Linked DNA regions of Caldimonas brevitalea. The protein of the gene in region 1 interacts with the protein of each later gene in a pairwise test. Links are inferred from orthologs where the notes say so. Each region holds a gene or a part of one and is shown on either strand. Other genes may lie near its edges.

Region 1 (10,927 bases):
TGCGCGCGTCGAACTGCGTGCCGTCCTTGCGCATCACCTTGACCTCGATGCCGCCGGCCGGGCTGCGGCCCTGCAGCTCCTGCTCGAACAAGCGCCGGTTTTCTTCCATCCGGTCGGGTGGCCAGTGGGGGAAGGGCGGCAGCTTGCCGATCAGCTCGGCTTCGGAGAAGCCGGTCATCGAGCAGTAGGCGGCATTCACATAGGTGATGCGGCCTTCGAGGTCCATCGCGCGCATGCCGGTCAGCATCGAGTTTTCCATCGCCCGCCGGAAGTTGGTTTCGGCCACCAGCGCGCTCTGGACCTGCAGCCGCCGGCGCATGTGGCGCCAGGTGCCGAGCAGCATCCAGACCGTCAGCGCACTGAGCGCCGCCACCATCCAGAACAAGGTGTTGCTGATCAGGCCGATCGAGGTGCGGTAGCCCAGGCCCCGCAGGATCAGGCCATTGCCCACCGGCGCCACCGGGATGTCCTGGAAGATCGATGGCCGCTCGCTGTTCTTCAACATCGCCCGCGAGGTGGTGCTGGCCAGCACCCGGTCGTTCGCGTCGAGCAGCGTCATCCCGTGCCGGTTGGCCACTTCGGTGGGGACGAAATAGCGCAGCAAGGCTTCCACCGAATACTCGGCGACCACCGTGCCGGCGAAGGCGCTGCGGTCGATCAGCGGCACCTGCACCTGGAACACCGGCTGGCCGTTGCTGGTGCTGTAGGTGCGCGAATAGACCGGCTGGCGCAGGTCGCGCGCGGCCTCGAAGGCCCACTCCGGCTCGCTCTTGGTCACGGCGGGACCCGGCAGCGGGGCTGACGCGCCCTCCGGCGCCTCGCTGTAGCGGCTGCCGTTGAAGGTGTGGCTGGGCGACAGATAGCTGACCCGCGGCGCGCGGTCGGCGGCGAGCCAGGTGAGGCTGACCACCTCCGGGCGCTCACGCGCGAACGTCGTCGCCTGGCCGAGGAACTCGTCCTGGTCGACCGCCCGGGTAGTGATCTCGCGCGCAATGCGCACCAGTTGTTCCTGGTTTTCGATCAGCCGCAAACGGATCTGCTGCTGCGTCACTTCGGTGTCGCGCTTGACCGACTCGTGCTCGCGTTCCAGTTCTTCACTGCGCAAATACCAGAAGGCCGAGATGATCGCGGCCAAAAACATCAGCACCGACACGAGCGGGCCGAGGGTGGCAAAACGGTCTTGACGGGCGGGGGACTGGCGCCGCCACCATTTCCCGAACAGACGGCGGGAGCGGGGCGGCAACTCGTGGGTGCTGGCGCGAAATTCGCTGGGAACGACAGGCATAGGCGCGGATTATCGAGCCGCCGCACCGGCCCCGGACCGGGGAAAAACGAACGCTCGTTCAGTTTGGTTTCATATGGTGAAAGCGGTTCGCACTATTTGAAAACACCCCTTTTCTGTGACAAACTAGCCGGGCTTTAGACCCAGCGAGGAGACCCCATGTCTGCAGTGCCGCATTCGTTCGGCTCGGCGGCGAACGACGCCGACGCCCAAGAAACCCGGGAATGGCTGGACGCCCTGTCCGCCGTCATCGAGAGCGAGGGCCGCGAGCGCGGCCACTACCTCCTCGAGCAGTTGCTCGAGCATGCCCGGCAAACCGGCATCGACATGCCGTTCTCGGCCACCACGGGCTACGTCAACACGATCGAACCCAACGACGAGGAACGCTGCCCCGGCAACCTCGACATCGAGGAACGCTTGCGCGCCTACATGCGCTGGAACGCCATGGCGATGGTGGTGCGCGCCAACCGGCTCGACCCGGCGGACGGCGGTGACCTGGGCGGCCACATTTCGTCGTTCGCCTCAGTGGCGACGCTGTTCGGCGCCGGCTTCAACCACTTCTGGCATGGGGAGCACGAGGGCCATGGCGGCGACCTGCTCTACATCCAGGGCCATTCCTCGCCCGGCATCTATGCGCGCGCCTTCATGGAAGGCCGCATCAGCGAGGAGCAGCTGAAGAACTTCCGCCAGGAAGTCGACGGCAAGGGCCTGTCGAGCTACCCGCACCCGAAGCTGATGCCGGAGTTCTGGCAGTTCCCCACGGTCTCGATGGGTCTCGGGCCGCTGATGGGCATCTACCAGGCGCGTTTCCTCAAATACCTGCATGCACGCGGCATTGCCGACACGTCCAACCGCAAGGTGTGGGTGTTCTGCGGCGACGGTGAGATGGACGAGCCCGAGTCGCTCGGGGCGATCGGTGTCGCCGCGCGCGAGAAGCTCGACAACCTGATCTTCGTCATCAACTGCAACCTGCAGCGACTCGACGGCCCGGTGCGCGGCAACGGCAAGATCGTGCAGGAACTCGAAGGCGAGTTCCGCGGCGCCGGCTGGAACGTCATCAAGCTGCTGTGGGGCAGCTACTGGGACCCGCTGCTGGCACGCGACAAGGAAGGCATCCTGCGCCAGATCATGATGGACATGGTCGACGGCGACTACCAGGCCTGCAAGGCCAACGACGGCGCCTTCGTGCGCAAGACCTTCTTCGGCCGCCACCCGAAGGCCTTGGAGATGGTCGCGAAGCTGAGCGACGACGACATCTGGCGCTTGCAGCGCGGCGGCCACGACCCGCAGAAGGTGTACGCCGCCTACCACCGTGCGGTGAACCACAAGGGCCAGCCCACCGTGCTGCTGGTGAAGACCGTCAAGGGTTTCGGCATGGGCAAGAGCGGCGAAGGCAAGAACACCGCACACCAGACCAAGAAGCTGACCGACGACGACATCCGCGCCTTCCGCGACCGCTTCAACATCCCCATCCCGGACGACAAGCTCGCCGAACTGCCGTTCTACAAGCCGGCCGACGACACGCCCGAGATGCGCTACCTGCACGAGCGCCGCAAGGCCCTCGGCGGCTATTTGCCCAAGCGCCGCCCGAAGGCCGACGAGCAACTGCCGGTGCCCGAGCTGAGCGCCTTCAAGGCGGTGCTCGACCCAACCGCCGAAGGCCGCGAGATCTCGACCACCCAGGCCTATGTGCGTTTCCTGACCGCGCTGCTGCGCGACAAGACGCTCGGCCCGCGCGTCGTGCCCATCCTGGTGGACGAGGCGCGCACCTTCGGGATGGAAGGCCTGTTCCGCCAGATCGGCATCTACAGCCAGGACGGCCAGAAGTACACCCCGGTCGACAAGGACCAGGTGATGTACTACAAGGAGTCGCACGACGGCCAGATCCTGCAGGAAGGCATCAACGAAGCGGGCGGCATGGCCTCGTGGATCGCCGCTGCGACGTCGTACTCGACCAACAACCGGGTGATGATCCCGTTCTATGTCTACTACTCGATGTTCGGCTTCCAGCGTGTCGGCGACCTGGCCTGGGCGGCCGGCGACATGCAGGCGCGCGGCTTCCTGCTCGGCGGCACCTCCGGGCGCACCACGCTGAACGGCGAAGGCCTGCAGCACGAGGACGGCCACAGCCACATCCTGGCCGGCACCATTCCCAACTGCATCAGCTACGACCCCACCTTCGCGCACGAGGTGGCGGTGATCATGCACCACGGCCTGAAGCGCATGGTCGAGCGGCAGGACAACGTGTTCTTCTACCTGACGCTGCTCAACGAGAACTACACCCATCCCGGCCTCAAGCCCGGTACCGAAGAGCAGATCATCAAGGGCATGTATTTGCTCGAAGAGGGCGCCAAGAAGATACCGCGCGTCAACCTCCTGGGCTCGGGCAGCATCCTGCGCGAATCGATCTTCGCCCGGCAGCTGCTCGAAGACGAATGGGGCGTGGCCGCCAACGTCTGGAGCTGCCCGAGCTTCAACGAGCTGGGCCGCGAAGGCCAGGACTGCGAGCGCTGGAACCTGCTGCACCCGACCGAGACGCCGCGCGTGCCCTTCGTGGCACAGCAACTGCAGCCGCACAACGGCCCGGTGGTCGCGTCGACCGACTACATGAAGGCCTACGCCGAGCAGATCCGCCCCTTCATCCCGAAGGGCCGCAGCTACAAGGTGCTGGGCACCGACGGCTTCGGCCGCAGCGACTTCCGCTCCAAGCTGCGCGAACACTTCGAAATCAACCGCCACTACATCGTGGTGGCGGCGCTCAAGGCGCTGGCCGAGGAAGGCACGGTACCTGCTGAGAAGGTGGCCGAAGCGATCCGCAAGTACGGCATCAATGCCGACAAGGTGAACCCCCTCTACGCATAAGCCCCGAGCGCCCGCGCGACGCACGCTGCCCGGTCCGCCGGGGGTGTGGGCGCGGGCGGCTTGCATCAGGAGAAACAACAAATGGCATTGGTGGAAGTGAAGGTGCCCGACATCGGGGACTTCAAGGAGGTCGAGGTCATCGAGGTGCTGGTCAAGCCCGGTGACACGATCAAGGTCGAGCAGAGCCTGGTCACGGTCGAGAGCGACAAGGCATCGATGGAGATTCCGTCGACCCATGCCGGCTTGGTCAAGGACGTGAAGGTGCAGCTGGGCGACAAGGTCAGCGAGGGCAGTTTGCTGCTGATGCTGGAGGCGGAATCGGCCGGGGCGGCTGCGCCGGCTCCGGCACCCGCGCCGGCTTCTCCGGCGCCCGCTGCAGCGCCCACGCCCGCAGCGGCGGCTCCGGCTCCGGCTCCGAGCGCGCCGGGCGGCGGCGGCCCGGTCGAGGTCAGCGTGCCCGACATCGGCGACTTCGACCAGGTGGCGGTGATCGAGGTGCTGGTGCAGGTGGGCGACACGATCAAGGCGGAGCAGAGCCTGATCACGGTGGAGTCGGACAAGGCGTCGATGGAGATTCCGTCCTCGCATGCGGGCGTGGTCAAGGAACTCAAGGTCCAGCTCGGCGACAAGGTCAGCAAGGGCAGTGTGATCGCCGTGGTCGAGGCCAGCGGTGGTGCGGCCGCACCGGCGCCGGCCCCCGCGACGGCGGCGGCGCCCTCGGCTGCCGCCGCTTCGCCGGCCGAGTTGTCGAGTCCGCCGGTGGAGCGGACCGCCCCGACGGCCGCCTTGCCCGCTCACGAGCCGACGGCGCCGCAGGGCAAGCTGCCGCACGCCTCGCCCAGCATCCGCAAGCTGGCGCGTGAACTCGGCGTGCCGCTCGGCGAAGTGCCGGGCAGCGGGCCGAAGGGCCGCATCACCCAGGAAGATGTGCAGCACTTCGTCAAGAACGTCATGGTCGGTCAAGTGCAGACCGAAGCCCAGAAGGCCAAGGCGCCCGCGGCCGGCGGGGCCGGCGGCAGCCTGCCGGGGTTGCTGCCGTGGCCGCAGGTCGACTTCGCCAAGTTCGGCCCGGTCGAGCGGCGCGACCTCTCGCGCATCAAGAAGATCTCGGGTGCCAACCTGCACCGCAACTGGGTGATGATCCCCCACGTCACCAACCACGAAGACGCCGACATCACCGAGCTGGAGGCCTTCCGCGTCCAGCTCAACAAGGAGTACGAGAAGGCCGGCGTCAAGGTGACGATGCTGGCGTTCCTGATCAAGGCCTGCGTTGCGGCGCTGAAGAAGTTCCCCGACTTCAACGCCTCGCTCGACGGCGAGCAGCTGGTGCTCAAGCAGTACTTCCACATCGGCTTCGCGGCCGACACGCCCAACGGGCTGGTGGTGCCGGTGATCAAGGATGCCGACAAGAAGGGCATCGTCGCGATCGCCAAGGAGATGAGCGAGCTGGCGGCCAAGGCGCGCGAAGGCAAGCTCGGCCCGGCGGAGATGACCGGCGGCTGCTTCTCGATCTCGTCGTTGGGCGGCATCGGCGGCACTTACTTCACGCCCATCATCAACGCGCCCGAGGTCGCCATCCTCGGCGTGTGCAAGTCGACGCTGAAGCCGGTGTGGGACGGCCAAGCCTTCCAGCCGCGGCTGATCCTGCCGCTCAGCCTGAGCTGGGACCACCGGGTGATCGACGGCGCCTCGGCGGCGCGCTTCAACACCTACCTGGCCACCGTGCTGGCGGACTTCCGCCGCGTGATGCTGTAAGGAGTCGAGTGTGGCAGTGATCGAGATCAAGGTCCCCGACATCGGCGACTTCAAGGACGTCGCGGTGATCGAAGTGCTGGTGCAGCCGGGTGACACGGTGAAGGCGGAGCAGAGCCTCATCACGGTGGAGTCCGACAAGGCGTCGATGGAGATTCCGTCGTCGCATGCCGGGGTGGTCAAGGAGCTGAGGCTCAAGGTCGGCGATGTCGTCAACCAGGGCAGCACCATCCTGACGCTGGAGGCGGCGGGCGAGCAGGCTGCCGCCGCGGCGCCTGCGCCTGCTGCAAGCGGCCCAGCGGCGCCGCCGCAGCCGCAGGCGCGAGAGTCGTACGCACCGGCGCCCGGCGCGGCGCGGGCCGACACGGCGGCGACCCCGGCTGCTGGCCATTACAGCGGTGGCGTCGACCTGGAGTGCGACATGCTCGTGCTGGGCGCCGGCCCCGGCGGCTATTCGGCCGCCTTCCGCGCCGCCGACCTGGGCATGAAGGTGGTGCTGGTGGAGCGCTACGCGACGCTGGGCGGCGTGTGTTTGAACGTCGGCTGCATCCCGTCGAAGGCGATGCTGCACGTGGCCGCGGTGATGGACGAGGTGCAGCATTTCGCCGACATCGGCGTCAGCTTCGGCGCCCCCAGCGTCGACCTCGACAAGCTGCGCGCACACAAGGCCAAGGTGGTGGGCAAGCTGACGGGCGGCCTGAGTGCGATGGCCAAGATGCGCAAGGTCACGGTGGTGCGCGGCTACGGCAGCTTCCTCGACCCGCATCACGTGTCGGTCGAAGAAACCGGTGGCGAGGGCCAGGACAAGACCGGCAAGACCCAGACCATCAAGTTCAAGCAGGCCATCATCGCCGCCGGCTCGCAGGCGGTGCGGCTGCCCTTCCTGCCGTCCGACGAGCGCATCGTCGACTCGACCGGCGCGCTGCAGTTGCGCGCCACGCCCAAGCGCATGCTGATCGTCGGCGGCGGCATCATCGGCCTGGAGATGGGCACCGTCTATTCGACGCTGGGCGCGCGGCTGGACGTGGTCGAAATGCTCGACGGGCTGATGCAAGGCGCCGACCGCGACCTGGTCAAGGTGTGGCAGAAGATGAATGCGCCGCGCTTCGACAACATCATGCTGAAGACCAAGACCGTGGGCGCCGAAGCGACCGCCGACGGCATCCTGGTGCGCTTCGAAGGCGAGGGCGCCCCGAAAGAGCCGCAGCTCTACGACCTGGTACTGCAGGCGGTGGGCCGCTCGCCCAACGGCAAGAAGATCGGCGCCGACAAGGCCGGCGTGATCGTCAACGAGCGCGGTTTCATCCCGGTGGACATCCAGATGCGCACCAACGTCCCGCACATCTTCGCGATCGGCGATGTGGTGGGCCAGCCGATGCTGGCGCACAAGGCGGTCCACGAGGCCCATGTGGCGGCCGAAGTGGCGGCCGGCGAGAAGTCGGCCTTCGACGCGCGGGTGATCCCGAGCGTCGCCTACACCGACCCCGAGGTGGCGTGGGTAGGCCTCACCGAAGACCAGGCCAAGGCCGAGGGCCGCAAGGTCAAGAAGGGCTTGTTCCCATGGAGCGCGTCGGGCCGCGCCATCGCCAACGGCCGTGACGAGGGCTACACCAAGCTGCTGTTCGACGAGGACACGCACCGCATCCTCGGCGGCGGTATCGTCGGCACCCACGCGGGCGACATGATCGGCGAGGTGGCCCTGGCGATCGAGATGGGGGCCGACGAAGTCGACATCGGCAAGACCATCCATCCGCATCCGACGCTGGGCGAGAGCATCGGCATGGCGGCCGAAATCGCGCACGGCACCTGCACCGACGTGCCGCCGCAGCGGCGCTAGGGTCCGTCCTCGCCGCCGTGGCGGTGGCCAGGCTGCGGCCCCCACCCGGCCGTGATCGGCCCCGTCTTTGACGCGGGAGCGCTACCGGGGCTTGCCGAAGGCGGCGCTGCGGTAGGCCTGCGGCGTTTGACCGTGCTGCCGGGCAAACGCCCGCTGCAAGGCGTCCACCGAGCGAAAGCCGCTGTGGCTCGCGATCCGCTCCTGGGTCCAGTGCGTCTGCAACAGCAACTGCGCGGCGGCCGCCACGCGGGCCTGCTCGACGAAGCGCGCCGGCGTGCTGCCGGTCTGGGCGGCGAACTCGCGCGCGAAATGCCGCGGGCTCATCTGCACGCGCGCGGCCAGCGCCTCGACCGACAGATCCTCCTGTAAATGTGTGCCGATCCACGCCAGCAGTTCGCGCAAGCGGCTGCTCGCCGTGGCCTGCGCCTGCAGCGCCTGACTGAGCTGCGGTTGGGCGCCGCCCCGCAGCATCGGCAACGCCAGCGTGCGCGCAATCTCCATCGACACCGCATGGCCGAGGTCGTCTTCGACCAGCGCGAGCGCCAGCTCGATGCCGGTGGTGACACCCGCCGAGGTCCACAGCCGGCCGTCACGCACATAGATGCGCTCGCGCTGCACGCGCACCTGCGGCCGCAGGGTCTGCAGCAGATCGCAGACACGCCAGTGGGTGGTGGCCTCGCGGCCGTCGAGCAGCCCGGCCGCCGCCAACGCAAAGGCGCCGGTGCAGACGCTGGCGATACGACGTGCGCGAGGGGCGGTTGCGGCGAGCCAGCCGGCGACGTTCTGCTCGACGATGGCGGTGCGCAGTGCCGGCTCGTCGCCGCCCGCGATGATCAAGGTGTCGATGGCGGCCGGCAGTTGCTGCAGCCCGAGCGTGTTGGCCAGCTCCAGCCCGCCATTCGTGCGCACGGTGCCGCCGCACGGCGAGGCGATGTGCAGGCGGTAGCTGCCCGGACGCAGCATCTCGGCCTTGCTGAACACGCTGGCCGGGCCGGCCACGTCGAGCCCCTCGACGCCGTCGAAGGCCACCAGCACCACGTCGATGGCAGAAACGGCGGCTTCTTCGTCCTTGTGGGGTGGGCTGGGCATCCTTAGGCTTTGGGCATCGCGGTTTTCAAAGGGCGGCGGCAGTGAAGAAGCACTGGGGATGGGCGCTGATCGGGGCGAGTATGGCAGCGCTGGCACTGGCAGGCTGCAGCGCCGGCGCAAAACTGCCGCCGAGCCAGGACGACCCGGCCTTGCTCGAGCATGAACAGCAGGTCTTCGTCGACGCCTTGAAGCCGCGCCGTGCCGGCCGGCCGGTGGTCGTGGTGCTCGCGCTCAACGAAGGCACCGAAACGACCGATCTGCTGCTGCCGCATGCCGTGCTGCAGCGTGCCGGGGTGGCCGATGTGCAGGTCGTCGCGCCGCGCCGCGGCCCGGTGGGCCTCTATCCTGCGCTGGAAATCGAGGCCACCCAGGATCTCGCCGGCTTCGACCGGACATACCCCTCAGGCGCCGACTACGTGATCGTTCCGGCCATGCACACCGACGACGACCCGACGGTGACGACCTGGCTGCGGCGGCAAGCCGAGCAAGGCGCCCGCGTGATCGGCATCTGTTCCGGGGCCCGGGTGGTGGGCCGCGCGGGGTTGCTCGACGGGCGCCGCTTCACCGGGCACTGGTACGACCGCGGCAAGCTGCGCCGGCGGCACCCCGGCGCGACCTACGTGCCGCATCGGCGCTATGTGATCGACCACGGCGTCGCCACCACCACCGGCATCACCGCTTCGGTGCCCACCAGTCTGGCGCTCGTCGAGGCGATCGGCGGCCGGGAGAAGGCCCGGGCCGTGGCCGCGCTGCTCGGCGTCACATCCTGGAGCCCGGCGCACGACAGCACGTCCTTCGGTCTCGATGCCCCCCGCATGTGGCGCTACCTGCTCAACAAGGCCCGGTTCTGGGGCCACGAGCGATGGAGCGTCGAGGTACAAGACGGTGTCGATGACATCGCGCTGGCGCTGGCCGTGGACGCGTGGTCGCGCACCGGCCGTGTCAGCGTCGAGGCCTCGGCTGCGAACGCGGTCACGCTGCGCAGCGGCTTGCGGCTCTCGGCGCGTCCGGCGGGTCGGCTCACGCAGCGCCTGCCGTTGGCGCCGGACCTCGCGCCCGCCGCGCAACTGGACCGCAGCTTGTGTGAGATCGCCGAGCGCTACGGAGCCTCCCGGCGCGACCGGGTGATGTTGGAGATGGAATATGCGGGCGACCCGGTGCGGGGCAGCACCTGCGAGCCCTCCACCGGCGACTAGAACAACGGAACACTCCTGCGCCCGCGACCTGGCCGGGCGCCGGCGCTCGAGCGTGCACACGGGGCGGAAGAGGGAACGGCTGTTGCTGGTCAACAGGGCAGCGGCGGGCAGAATCGATCGGTGTCCTGGGCCGCGAGTTGGAGCCGTTTGCCCGTCGTTCTCGTCCCCACCATGCCTTCTGATTGTTCGCTCGCGCCTGACTTTCGTGCCTTGTTCGAGGCGACGCCGGCGTCCTGCCTCGTGGTGGCACCCGACTTCCACATCGTGGCGGTCACCGACGCCTACCTGGCGGCCACCAGCCGCGTGCGCGCTGAATTGTTGGGGCGCCACATCTTCGACGCGTTTCCCGACAATCCAGACGACCCGGCGTCCAGCGGCGTGAAGAATCTGCGCAGTTCGCTGGAGCGGGTGCTGCGCGACGGTGTTCGCGACACGATGGCGATCCAGAAGTACGACATTCCGGTGGTCGACGACGAGACTTTCGAGGAGCGTTACTGGAGCCCCGTCAACACCCCGGTGTTCGACGCGCAAGGCCGCCTGACCCACGTCATCCACCGCGTCGAAGACGTCACCGAGATCGTGCTGGCCGAGAACCAGGCACTGGCGGACGCCGCCACCATCGCCGCACAGGCTGTCGAGATCCGTGCCGCCAACCAGAGCCTGCGCGATAGCGAGCAGCAGGCGTTGGAGATCGCCCGCCAAGCGGAAGCCGAACGACAGCGCCTCGATGCGGTGTTGGACGCCGCGCCGGTCGGCATCCTGGTCGCCGACCGCGACGGCAGGATCGTGCGGACCAACCCTGCCAACGCTGAAATCTGGGGCGTCCCACGGCCTCAGCCCGGCGATGTCTTCGCGGAGGTGGTGTCGCAAGGCCAGTGGGCGGACGGTTCCCCACGGCAAGGAGAGCCG
Region 2 (10,900 bases), 1.1 Mb from region 1 along the record:
GTGATCAAAGCCTCGTTCCAGGAGCGCGGCATCGCCAAGCTCGACCGGCTCGAGCAGACGCCGCTGCAAAAGGCCTGCAGCCAGGCCGATGCGGCGGGCAAGCCGCTGGACGCGGCCACGGCGTCGCGCCTCGAGCAGGCCGCGCTGGCGGCGGTGAAGCCACCGGCCGACGGCACCTACCTGGGCGACTGGAAAGAGGGCGAGAAGATCGCGCAAAGCGGCCGCGGCCTGCAGTTCAACGACACGGCGCAGACCGTGGCCGGCGGCAACTGCTACGCCTGCCACCAGCTGAGCAAGGCCGAGATTTCCTTCGGCAACATCGGCCCGAGCCTGTACCAGTACGGCAAGCAGCGCGGTGTCGCCAATCCGGCCGACCCGGCCAGTGCCGAGATCGTCAAGTACACCTGGGGCAAGCTGTGGAACAGCCACGCCTACCGTGCCTGCTCGCCGATGCCCCGCTTCGGTGATGCGGGTATCCTGACCGAGGTGCAACTCAAGCACGTGATGGCGCTGCTGCTCGATCCGCAATCCCCCGTCAACACGCCCTGACCGGCGTCGGCCCCCCCGGCCGCGGGCCGGGCGGGGCTTTCCTCCTGCCGGCGCCATCGCGAGACATCCCCCATGCCTCTGTCACGCCGCGAATTCCTGAGTGTGCTGGCCGCCGCAGCGGCTGCCGGCTTTCCGCTCGACCGTGAGGCCAGCGCAGCTCAGGCCCGCTCGCTCTACGACGTCCCCCGCTACGGCAACGTGCACTTGCTGCACATGACCGACTGCCATGCGCAGTTGCTGCCGGTGTATTTCCGCGAGCCCAGCGTCAACCTGGGGCTGGGGGCTGCCGAGGGCCAGCTGCCCCACGTCGTCGGCGCGCCGCTGTTGAAGCGGCTCGGGCTGCGTCCCGGCAGCCGCGAAGCGCACGCCTTCACGTCGCTCGACTTCGAGCGCCTGGCGCGCCGCTATGGCAAGGTCGGCGGCTTCGCCCACCTGGCCACGCTGGTGCAACGCCTCAAGGCGAGCCGCCCCGGCGCCTTGCTGCTCGACGGCGGCGACACCTGGCAGGGATCTGCGACCGCGTTGTGGACCCAAGGCCAGGACATGGTCGAGGCCGCCAAGCTGCTGGGCGTCGACGTGATGACCGGGCACTGGGAGTTCACCTACGGGATGGAGCGCGTGTCCCAGTTGGTGGAACGCGAGCTGGCCGGCCACATCGATTTCATCGCCCAGAACGTCAAGACCGCCGACTTCGGCGACCCCGTGTTCAAGCCCTTCGTGATGAAGCAGGTCAACGGTGTCGACGTCGCCATCATCGGGCAGGCGTTTCCGTACACGCCGATCGCCAACCCGCGCTGGCTGATGCCCGACTGGACCTTCGGCATCCAGGAGGCCGAACTGCAGCGCCTGGTGCAGCAGGTGCGCGAGCAGGGCGCCCAGGCGGTCGTGCTGCTGTCGCACAACGGCATGGACGTCGACCTGAAGCTGGCCTCGCGCGTCAGCGGCATCGACGTGATCCTCGGCGGCCACACGCACGACGGCATGCCGGTGCCGGTGACGGTGCGCCACGAGGGCGGCCAGACGCTGGTGACCAATGCCGGCTCGAACGGCAAATTCCTCGGCGTGCTCGATCTCGACGTGCGGGGCAAGCGGGTGGCCGGCGTTCGCTACCGACTGCTGCCGGTGTTCGCCGATTTGCTACCGGCCGATACGCGGATGGCCACCTACATCGACAAGCTGCGGGAGCCCTACGCCGCCAAGCTGGCGCAGCCGCTGGCGGTGACCGAGGGCCTGCTGTGGCGCCGGGGCAATTTCAACGGCAGCTTCGACCAGCTCATCCTCGACGCGATGATGGACGTGCGAGGCGCCGAGATCGCCTTCTCGCCCGGCTTCCGCTGGGGCACCACGCTGCTGCCGGGCGAGACCATCACGCGCGAGCACCTGATGGATCAAACCGCCATCACCTACCCCTGGTGCACGCTCACCGAAATGAGCGGCGAGGCGATCAAGACCGTGCTCGAAGACGTCGCAGACAACCTCTTCAACCCCGACCCCTACTACCAGCAAGGCGGTGACATGGTGCGCGTCGGCGGGCTGACCTACACCTGCGATCCACGCGCGGCGGCCGGCCGTCGCATCCTCGACATGCGCCTCGCCGGGACGCCGATCGAGGCCGGTAAAAAGTACAAGGTCGCGGGCTGGGCGCCGGTCTCGGAGGCCGCGCGCGACAGCGGCCCGCCGATCTGGGAGGTGGTCGAAAGCTGGCTCGCGCAGCACAAGACGGTCGCGCCACGCCAGCTCAATCAGCCGCGCTTGTTGGGCGTGGACGGCAACCCGGGGCTGGCCTGATCCCCGTGTCGGCCGACGGCCGGCAGCATGACCGCGCGCCCGGCGGGGATGTGAAGAACCCCTAACATGACTGCTATGAAACGAAGCAGCCTGGTTCTCGTCATCTCTCTCGGCCTGGGGGCCTGTAGTTCGCTCGGTGTCGGTGTTTCAGTGCCCATCGGTGTGGGCAATGTCGGCATCGGCGTCGGCTCCGGTGGTCGGGTCAGCGGGGGTGTCGGCGTAGGGGTGGGCGGTGTCGGCGTCGGTGTCGGCGGCTCGACTCGGTTGCCGCCGCGTCAGCAGTCGCAGTCCGCCGTACCGGATGCGGCTTCTGCGCCGGCGACCCCGGTCTCTGCCCAACCGTGAGCAGGGCAAGAGAGAGAGAGGGAGGTGGGGTCGCGAGCCGCCCTTCGTTCAGATCAGCAGGAATCCGTTTGATGGCGATCGAATGCCATCAGTGTTAGAGTGGTAAGTCTGACAGCAGGTCCTTCCCGTCCCCTTTACTGGTTTCTGTATTGATGCCAGAGAAAGGCGGGTCGCAATCCGCCAACCGGTCAAGCCGTGTCGCGGAAGGTTGTTCAACCAGCCACAGCCCTGGAAACCGGGGTGAAAGGTGAGCGAGATGATGCAGCAATACAGGTCGAACTCGTACCTGTTCGGGGGCAATGCTCCCTACGTCGAAGAGTTGTACGAGGCCTACCTCGACAACCCCGGTTCGGTGCCCGACAACTGGCGCGCCTACTTCGACGCCCTTCAGAATGTGCCCGCGGTGGACGGCTCCGAGTCGCGCGATGTGCCGCATGCGCCGGTGATCGAGTCCTTCGCGCAGCGCGCCAAATCCAACGCCTTTGCTGTCAAGGCGAGCAGTGCCGATCTCGCGGTCGCGCGCAAACAGGTCCATGTTCAGTCGCTGATCGCTGCCTATCGTTTCCTCGGCTCGCGCTGGGCCGACCTCGATCCGCTCAAGCGCCAGGAGCGCCCCAAGATCCCCGAGCTGGAGCCGGCGTTCTACGACCTGACCGAGTCCGACATGGACATCACGTTCAGTGCGACGAACACCTACTTCACCAAAGCCGACCAGATGACCCTGCGCGAGATCGTGCAGGCCTTGCGTGAAACCTACTGCGGCACCATCGGCGCCGAGTTCATGCACATCACCGAGCCGGCCGAAAAGCGTTGGTGGCAGCAGCAGCTGGAAAGCATTCGCTCCAAGCCCACCTTCAGCGTCGAGAAGAAGAAGTCCATCCTCGAGCGCCTCACCGCCGCGGAAGGTCTCGAGCGCTACCTGCACACCAAATACGTCGGCCAGAAGCGCTTCTCGCTCGAAGGCGGCGAGTCCTTCATCGCGTCGATGGACGAGCTGATCCGCCGCGGCGGCGAGAAGGGCGTGCAGGAAATCGTGATCGGCATGGCCCACCGCGGCCGCCTCAACGTGCTGGTCAACACGCTGGGCAAGTCGCCCAAGGATTTGTTCTCGGAGTTCGAGCACACCGCGCCCGAAGACCTGCCCGCTGGCGACGTCAAGTACCACCAGGGCTTCTCGAGCGACGTGTCCACCCCCGGCGGCCCGGTGCACCTGAGCCTGGCCTTCAACCCTTCGCACCTCGAAATCGTCAACCCGGTGGTCGAAGGCTCGGTCAAGGCCCGGATGGACCGCCGCGGTGACGAGGACGGCGACCAGGTGCTGCCCGTGCTGGTGCACGGCGACGCCGCCTTCGCCGGACAGGGTGTGGTGATGGAGACGCTGGCGCTGGCGCAGACGCGCGGCTACTACACCGGCGGCACGGTGCACATCGTCATCAACAACCAGATCGGCTTCACCACCTCCGATCCGCGCGACAGCCGCTCGACGCTGTATTGCACCGACGTGGTCAAGATGATCGAAGCGCCGGTGCTGCACGTGAACGGCGACGACCCCGAAGCGGTCGTGCTCGCCACGCAGCTGGCCCTCGACTACCGCCAGGAGTTCAACAAGGACGTGGTGGTCGACATCGTGTGCTTCCGCAAGCTGGGCCACAACGAGCAGGACACGCCCTCGCTGACCCAGCCGCTGATGTACAAGAAGATCGCAGCCCACCCCGGCACCCGCAAGCTGTACGCCGACAAGCTGTCCGCCCAGGGCGCGATCCCGGCCGAAACCGCCGACGAGATGGCCAAGGCCTATCGCGCCGCGATGGACGCCGGCAAGCACACGGTCGACCCGGTGCTGACCGACTTCAAGAGCAAGTACGCGGTCGACTGGTCGCCCTTCCTCGGCAAGAAGTGGACCGACGCGGCCGACACCGCGCTGCCGCTGGCCGAGGTCAAGCGCCTGGCCGAACGCATCACCACCATCCCGAGCACCTTCAAGGTCCACCCGCTGGTCGAGAAGGTCATTGCCGACCGCGCCGCCATGGGCCGCGGCGAGATCAACGTCGACTGGGGCATGGGCGAGCACCTGGCCTATGCGTCGCTGGTCGCCAGCGGCTATCCGGTGCGGCTGTCGGGTGAAGACTGCGGCCGCGGCACCTTCGTGCACCGCCACGCCGTGCTGCACGACCAGAAGCGCGAGAAGTGGGACGAAGGCAGCTACATCCCGCTGCAGAACGTGGCCGACAACCAGGCACCGTTCGTCGTGATCGACTCCATCCTGTCGGAAGAAGCCGTGCTCGGCTTCGAGTACGGCTATGCCAGCGCCGACCCCAACACGCTGGTGATCTGGGAAGCCCAGTTCGGCGACTTCGCCAACGGCGCCCAGGTGGTGATTGACCAGTTCATCGCGTCGGGCGAGGTCAAGTGGGGCCGCGCCAACGGCCTGACGCTGATGCTGCCGCACGGCTACGAAGGCCAGGGCCCCGAGCACTCGTCGGCGCGCCTCGAGCGCTTCATGCAGCTGGCGGCAGACAACAACATCCAGGTGGTCCAGCCCACCACGGCCAGCCAGATCTTCCACGTGCTGCGCCGCCAGCAGGTGCGCATGTTCCGCAAGCCGCTGGTCATCATGACGCCCAAGTCGCTGCTGCGGAACAAGGACGCCACCTCGCCGTTGACCGAGTTCACCAAGGGTGAATTCCGCACCGTGATCGGCGAGCTGAACGCGCAGATCGACCCGGCCAAGGTCAAGCGCGTGATCGCCTGTTCGGGCAAGGTGTATTACGAGCTGGTGAAAAAGCGCGAAGAGAAGAAGTCGCAAGACGTCGCCATCCTGCGCATCGAGCAGCTCTATCCGTTCCCGCACAAGGCCTTCACCGCCGAGCTGAGGAAGTACCCCAACGTCACCGATGTCGTCTGGTGCCAAGACGAGCCGCAGAACCAGGGCGCCTGGTTCTTCGTGCAGCACTACATCCACGAGAACATGAGCGAAGGGCAGAAGCTCGGTTACGCCGGGCGTCCCGCCTCGGCCTCGCCGGCCGTGGGCTATGCCCACCTGCACCAGGAGCAGCAGAAAGCGCTGCTCGACCAGGCCTTCGCCAAGCTCAAGGGTTTCGTCCTCACCAAATAAGACCCCGGCGGTTGTCGCGAGCGCCCCGCGTCGCGATCACCGCCCGCACCGCTGCGCGCCGCTGGTTCTGGCGCCCGGTGCGGTCACACGAACATCGAAAGACAAGACATGGCAATCGTAGAAGTCAAGGTTCCGCAGCTCTCTGAATCGGTGGCCGAGGCCACCCTGCTGCAGTGGAAGAAGAAGCCCGGCGAGGCCGTGGCGCAGGACGAGATCCTGATCGAGATCGAGACCGACAAGGTCGTGCTGGAAGTCCCCGCGCCCAGCGCCGGTGTGCTGGCCGAGGTGGTGGTGGCCGACGGTGGCACCGTGGTCTCCGACCAGGTGATCGCCAAGATCGACAGCGAAGGCAAGGCCGGCGCTGCCGCCCCGGCCCCGGCGCCCGCTGCTGCGGCGCAAGCCGCGGCACCCGCGCCGGCCGCTGCGGCGACGCCGGCCGCAGGCTCGGGCAGCAAGTCGGACGTCGCGATGCCGGCGGCGGCCAAGCTGATGGCCGACAACCAGCTGGCCCCCGGCTCGGTCCCGGGCACCGGCAAGGACGGCCGCGTCACCAAGGGTGATGTGCTCGGCGTGCTCGAAGGCGGCGCTGCCGCGAAGGCCGCCCCTGCCGCGGTGCCGGCGCCCGTGCAGATCCCGCCTACCGCGGCTGCCAAGCCGCCGCTGCCGCCGGTCGCGGCCCCCGTCGCGAGCCTGGGCGACCGCCCCGAGCAGCGCGTGCCGATGAGCCGTTTGCGCGCGCGTATTGCCGAACGCCTGCTGCAGTCGCAAGCCACCAACGCCATCCTGACCACCTTCAACGAGGTCAACATGGCGCCGTTGATGGAGATGCGCAAGAAGTTCCAGGAGAAGTTCGAGAAGGAGCACGGCGTCAAGCTCGGCTTCATGAGCTTCTTCGTCAAGGCGGCGGTGCATGCGCTGAAGAAGTACCCGGTGCTGAACGCGTCGGTGGACGGCAACGACATCGTCTACCACGGCTATTTCGACATCGGCATCGCGGTCGGTTCGCCGCGCGGCCTGGTGGTGCCCATCCTGCGCAACTGCGACCAGATGACGTTCGCCGAGATCGAGAAGAAGATCGCCGAGTTCGGCCAGAAGGCCAAGGACGGCAAGCTCGGCCTCGAAGAGCTGAGCGGCGGCACGTTCTCGATCTCCAACGGCGGCGTGTTCGGCTCGATGCTGTCGACGCCCATCATCAACCCGCCGCAGTCGGCCATCCTCGGCGTGCATGCCACCAAGGACCGTGCGGTGGTCGAGAACGGCCAGATCGTCGTGCGGCCGATGAACTACCTCGCGATGTCGTATGACCACCGCATCATCGACGGCCGGGAAGCCGTGCTGGGCCTGGTGGCGATGAAAGAGGCGCTGGAAGATCCGGCCCGATTGCTGTTCGACATCTGAGAGGCGAGACGATGAGCAACAAGCAATTCGACGTCATCGTCATCGGTGGTGGTCCTGGCGGCTACATCGCCGCGATCCGCGCCGCGCAGCTGGGCTTCAACACGGCCTGCATCGACGAGTGGAAGAACGGCAAGGGCGGCCCGGCACCTGGCGGCACCTGCACCAACGTCGGCTGCATCCCGTCCAAGGCCCTGCTGCAGTCGTCCGAGCATTTCGAGCACGCCGGCCATCACTTCGCCGACCACGGCATCTCGCTGTCCAACCTGAGCATGGACGTGGCCAAGATGCTGGGCCGCAAGGACGCCGTCGTGAAGCAGAACAACGACGGCATCCTGTACCTGTTCAAGAAGAACAAGGTCAGCTTCTTCCATGGCCGCGGCTCCTTCGTGAAGGCGGGTGAGGGCGGCTACGAGATCAAGGTGGCCGGCGCGGCCGAAGAGACGCTGGTCGGCAAGCACATCATCCTGGCCACCGGCTCCAACGCCCGCGCCTTGCCGGGTGCGCCGTTCGACGAGGACAAGGTGCTGTCGAACGACGGCGCGTTGCGCATCCCGTCGGTGCCGAAGAAGTTGGGCGTGATCGGCTCCGGCGTGATCGGCCTGGAGATGGGTTCGGTCTGGCGTCGCCTGGGCGCTGACGTGACCGTGCTCGAAGCGCTGCCGACCTTCCTCGGCGCCGTCGACGAGCAGATCGCCAAAGAGGCCCACAAGGCTTTCACCAAGCAAGGCCTGAAGATCGAGCTGGGCGTGAAGATCGCCGAGGTCAAGACCGACGAGAACGGGGTCAATGTCAGCTACGTCGACAGCAAGGGCGGCTCGCAGATCCTCGAATGCGACAAGCTGATCGTGTCGATCGGCCGCGTGGCCAACACCAACGGGCTGAACCATGAGGCCGTGGGCCTGAAGCTCGACGACCGGGGTGCCATCGTCGTGGACGACGACTGCCGCACCAACCTGCCCAACGTCTGGGCGGTCGGCGATGTGGTGCGCGGGCCGATGCTGGCGCACAAGGCCGAGGAAGAGGGCGTGGCGGTGGCCGAGCGCATCGCGGGCCAGCACCCGCATGTCGACTTCAACACCGTGCCGTGGGTGATCTACACCAGCCCGGAGATTGCCTGGGTGGGCCAGACCGAGCAGCAGTTGAAGGCGGCAGGGCGTGCCTACAAGGCCGGCACCTTCCCCTTCATGGCCAACGGCCGCGCACGCGCCTTGGGTGACACGACCGGCCTGGTGAAGTTTTTGGCCGATGCCAAGACCGACGAGATCCTCGGCGTGCACATCGTCGGCCCGTATGCGTCGGAGCTGATCTCCGAGAGTGTCGTGGCCATGGAGTTCAAGGCCAGTGCCGAGGACATCGCGCGCATCTGCCACGCGCATCCGTCGCTCAGCGAAGCCACCAAGGAAGCGGCGCTGGCGGTGGACAAGCGGACGCTTAACTTCTGATCCGAAGCGGACCGCCGTCGAGCCAGGGCGACCTCACCGTCGCCCTTTTTCGTGTACGGCGGTTCAACGACTGAGTGTGGTGATGGTGACCGTCAACGAGTTGTACGAGCAGACGCTGCAGGAGCGCGGCTACAAGAGCGACCCTGCGCAGTTGCGTGCGGTGCAGGCGCTGCAGCGTTGTTATGACGAATGGGTCGACTACAAGGCGCGTCGCTCGAACGCGTTGACCAAGCTGCTGCGGCGTCCGCCGCTGCCGCGTGGCGTCTACATGTTCGGTGGTGTCGGCCGCGGCAAGAGCTTCCTGATGGACTGCTTTTTTCACGCCGTGCCGGTGCAGCGCAAGACACGGCTGCACTTCCATGAGTTCATGCGCGAGGTGCACCGCGAGCTGGCCGACCTGAAGGGCCAGCCGAACCCGCTCGACGAACTGGGGCGCCGGATCGCGCGGCGCCACCGGCTGATCTGCTTCGATGAGTTCCACGTCGCCGACGTCACCGACGCGATGATCCTGCACCGCTTGCTCGAATCGCTGTTCGAGCACCGCGTCAGCATCATCACCACCTCCAACTTCCACCCCGACGGGCTCTATCCCAACGGCCTGCACCGCGACCGCATCCTGCCGGCCATCGAGCTGCTGAAAGAGAAGCTGGAGATCATCAACGTCGACAACGGCACCGACTACCGGCGCCGCACGCTCGAGCACGTGCAGCTTTACCACACGCCGCTCGGGCCGCCCGCCGATGCGGCGATGCAGCAGGCGTTCGAGGAACTGGCCGAGCGGCGCGACGAAGACCCGCTGCTGCACATCGAACACCGCGAGATCCGTGCGCGCCGGCGCGCCGGTGGTGTGGTCTGGTTCGACTTCCAGGCGCTGTGTGGCGGCCCGCGGTCGCAGAACGACTACCTCGAGCTGGCGACCCAGTTCCACACGCTGCTGTTGTCCAACGTGCCGCGCATGCCGCCCCGGCTGGCGTCCGAGGCCCGACGCTTCACCTGGCTGGTCGACGTGCTGTACGACCGTCGGGTCAAGCTGATCTTGTCGGCCGAGGTGCCGGCGGAGCAGTTGTACACGGAGGGGCCGCTGGCGCACGAGTTCCCGCGCACCGTGTCGCGCTTGAACGAGATGCAGTCGGCGGAGTTCCTGTCTTTGGAGCACCGCGAGGTGGACACAAGGCTGACCTGAGGCACCAGAGGCAGCGCCCGACATCGCGGTGCCTGCCTTGCGGTGAAAACAGGCCGGCTTGCCGCGGGTCCGCGTGACAGAGGGGCCGGAGGGCAGCCTTGCGTGGCATCCGCCAACCCGTCACGGCCGGTCGCCCTTGGCCGGCTCCCTCCCGGATCGTCGCCCCCCTCCTGAACGGCCTCGACAACCAGCGGCAAACGGCAGTAACGTGACGCGTGTCACGCTGCCGGGCCTGGCCCTGCGCTGTGCCCGTGCGGCGCCCCGCACACGGGCCGCGTCCTCGGGTACAACGGACTGTGCGCAGCGCGACCGCGAGGTCCGTGCACAAACGCTGCGGGGTCCGGCCATGAGACTGCTCGACGAACACATCCTCAATGCCACGGCGCTGGTGGTCGATGCCAACCCGACCTCGCGCAGCATCTTGGCGGGCATGCTGCGCGACTTCGGGGTGCCCCGGGTCACGCAGACCAGCCGGGCCACGGAAGCGCGCAAGGCGCTGGAGTTCCGCCACTTCGACATCGTGCTGTGCGAGTACCACTTTCCCGACGAGCCGATGACCGGGCAGGACCTGCTGGACGATTTGCGGTTGGCGCATTTGCTCCCGCTGTCCACCGTGGTGGTGATGATCTCCAGTGAAGCCGGGTACGCGCATGTGGCCGAGGCCGCCGAGGCGGCGCTCGACGCCTACCTGATCAAACCGCACACCGAGCAGGCCCTGCGCGAGCGCCTGGTGCAGGCGCGTCAGCGCAAACGCTCGCTGCGGGACATCATCGCCTGCGTGGAAAGCGGCGACTTCCTGGGCGGTGCCGAGCTGTGTCAGGCCCGCTTCGACACTCACGGGCCGAACTGGGTGCATGCGGCCCGCATCGGCGGTGAGCTGTGGCTGCGGCTCGGCAAGCCGCACGCGGCGCAGAAGATGTTCGAGGCCATCCTCAAGATCCGTGCGCTGCCGTGGGCACGGCTCGGCGTGGCGCGCACCGAGTACGAAGCCGGGCGCGCTTTCCAGGCGCGCCGCACGCTGGAAAGCCTGCTGGGCGAGCAGCCCGGTTACGCCGATGCCTATGACGTGATGGGCCGGGT

Evidence for each region.
Region 2: the proteins of lpdA (region 1) and odhB interact in binary tests that used the Escherichia coli proteins (3 or more experiments, as listed by UniProt). The link is inferred for Caldimonas brevitalea from one-to-one orthologs.

The regions. Positions count from the first base shown.
Region 1 is NZ_CP011371.1:3,702,225-3,713,151, reverse strand. Bases 5,357-8,321 are described here. They hold lpdA (dihydrolipoyl dehydrogenase), read left to right. Parts: upstream 5,357-5,909; coding sequence 5,910-7,733; downstream 7,734-8,321. Other genes in these bases: AAW51_RS15800 (GlxA family transcriptional regulator), read right to left, coding at 7,815-8,321; aceF (dihydrolipoyllysine-residue acetyltransferase), read left to right, coding at 5,357-5,899. Also shown: AAW51_RS15820 (PAS domain S-box protein), read right to left, coding at 1-1,285; aceE (pyruvate dehydrogenase (acetyl-transferring), homodimeric type), read left to right, coding at 1,442-4,144; more of aceF, read left to right, coding at 4,226-5,356; more of AAW51_RS15800, read right to left, coding at 8,322-8,822; AAW51_RS15795 (DJ-1/PfpI family protein), read left to right, coding at 8,903-10,018; AAW51_RS28235 (hybrid sensor histidine kinase/response regulator), read left to right, coding at 10,190-10,927. UniProt on the Escherichia coli protein: Lipoamide dehydrogenase is a component of the glycine cleavage system as well as of the alpha-ketoacid dehydrogenase complexes.
Region 2 is NZ_CP011371.1:2,550,680-2,561,579, forward strand. Bases 5,113-8,050 are described here. They hold odhB (2-oxoglutarate dehydrogenase complex dihydrolipoyllysine-residue succinyltransferase), read left to right. Parts: upstream 5,113-5,905; coding sequence 5,906-7,195; downstream 7,196-8,050. Other genes in these bases: AAW51_RS11355 (2-oxoglutarate dehydrogenase E1 component), read left to right, coding at 5,113-5,797; lpdA (dihydrolipoyl dehydrogenase), read left to right, coding at 7,207-8,050. Outside these bases: sulfur oxidation c-type cytochrome SoxX, read left to right, coding at 1-549; thiosulfohydrolase SoxB, read left to right, coding at 622-2,337; more of AAW51_RS11355, read left to right, coding at 2,939-5,112; more of lpdA, read left to right, coding at 8,051-8,637; cell division protein ZapE, read left to right, coding at 8,720-9,820; AAW51_RS11375 (response regulator), read left to right, coding at 10,167-10,900. UniProt on the Escherichia coli protein: E2 component of the 2-oxoglutarate dehydrogenase (OGDH) complex which catalyzes the second step in the conversion of 2-oxoglutarate to succinyl-CoA and CO(2).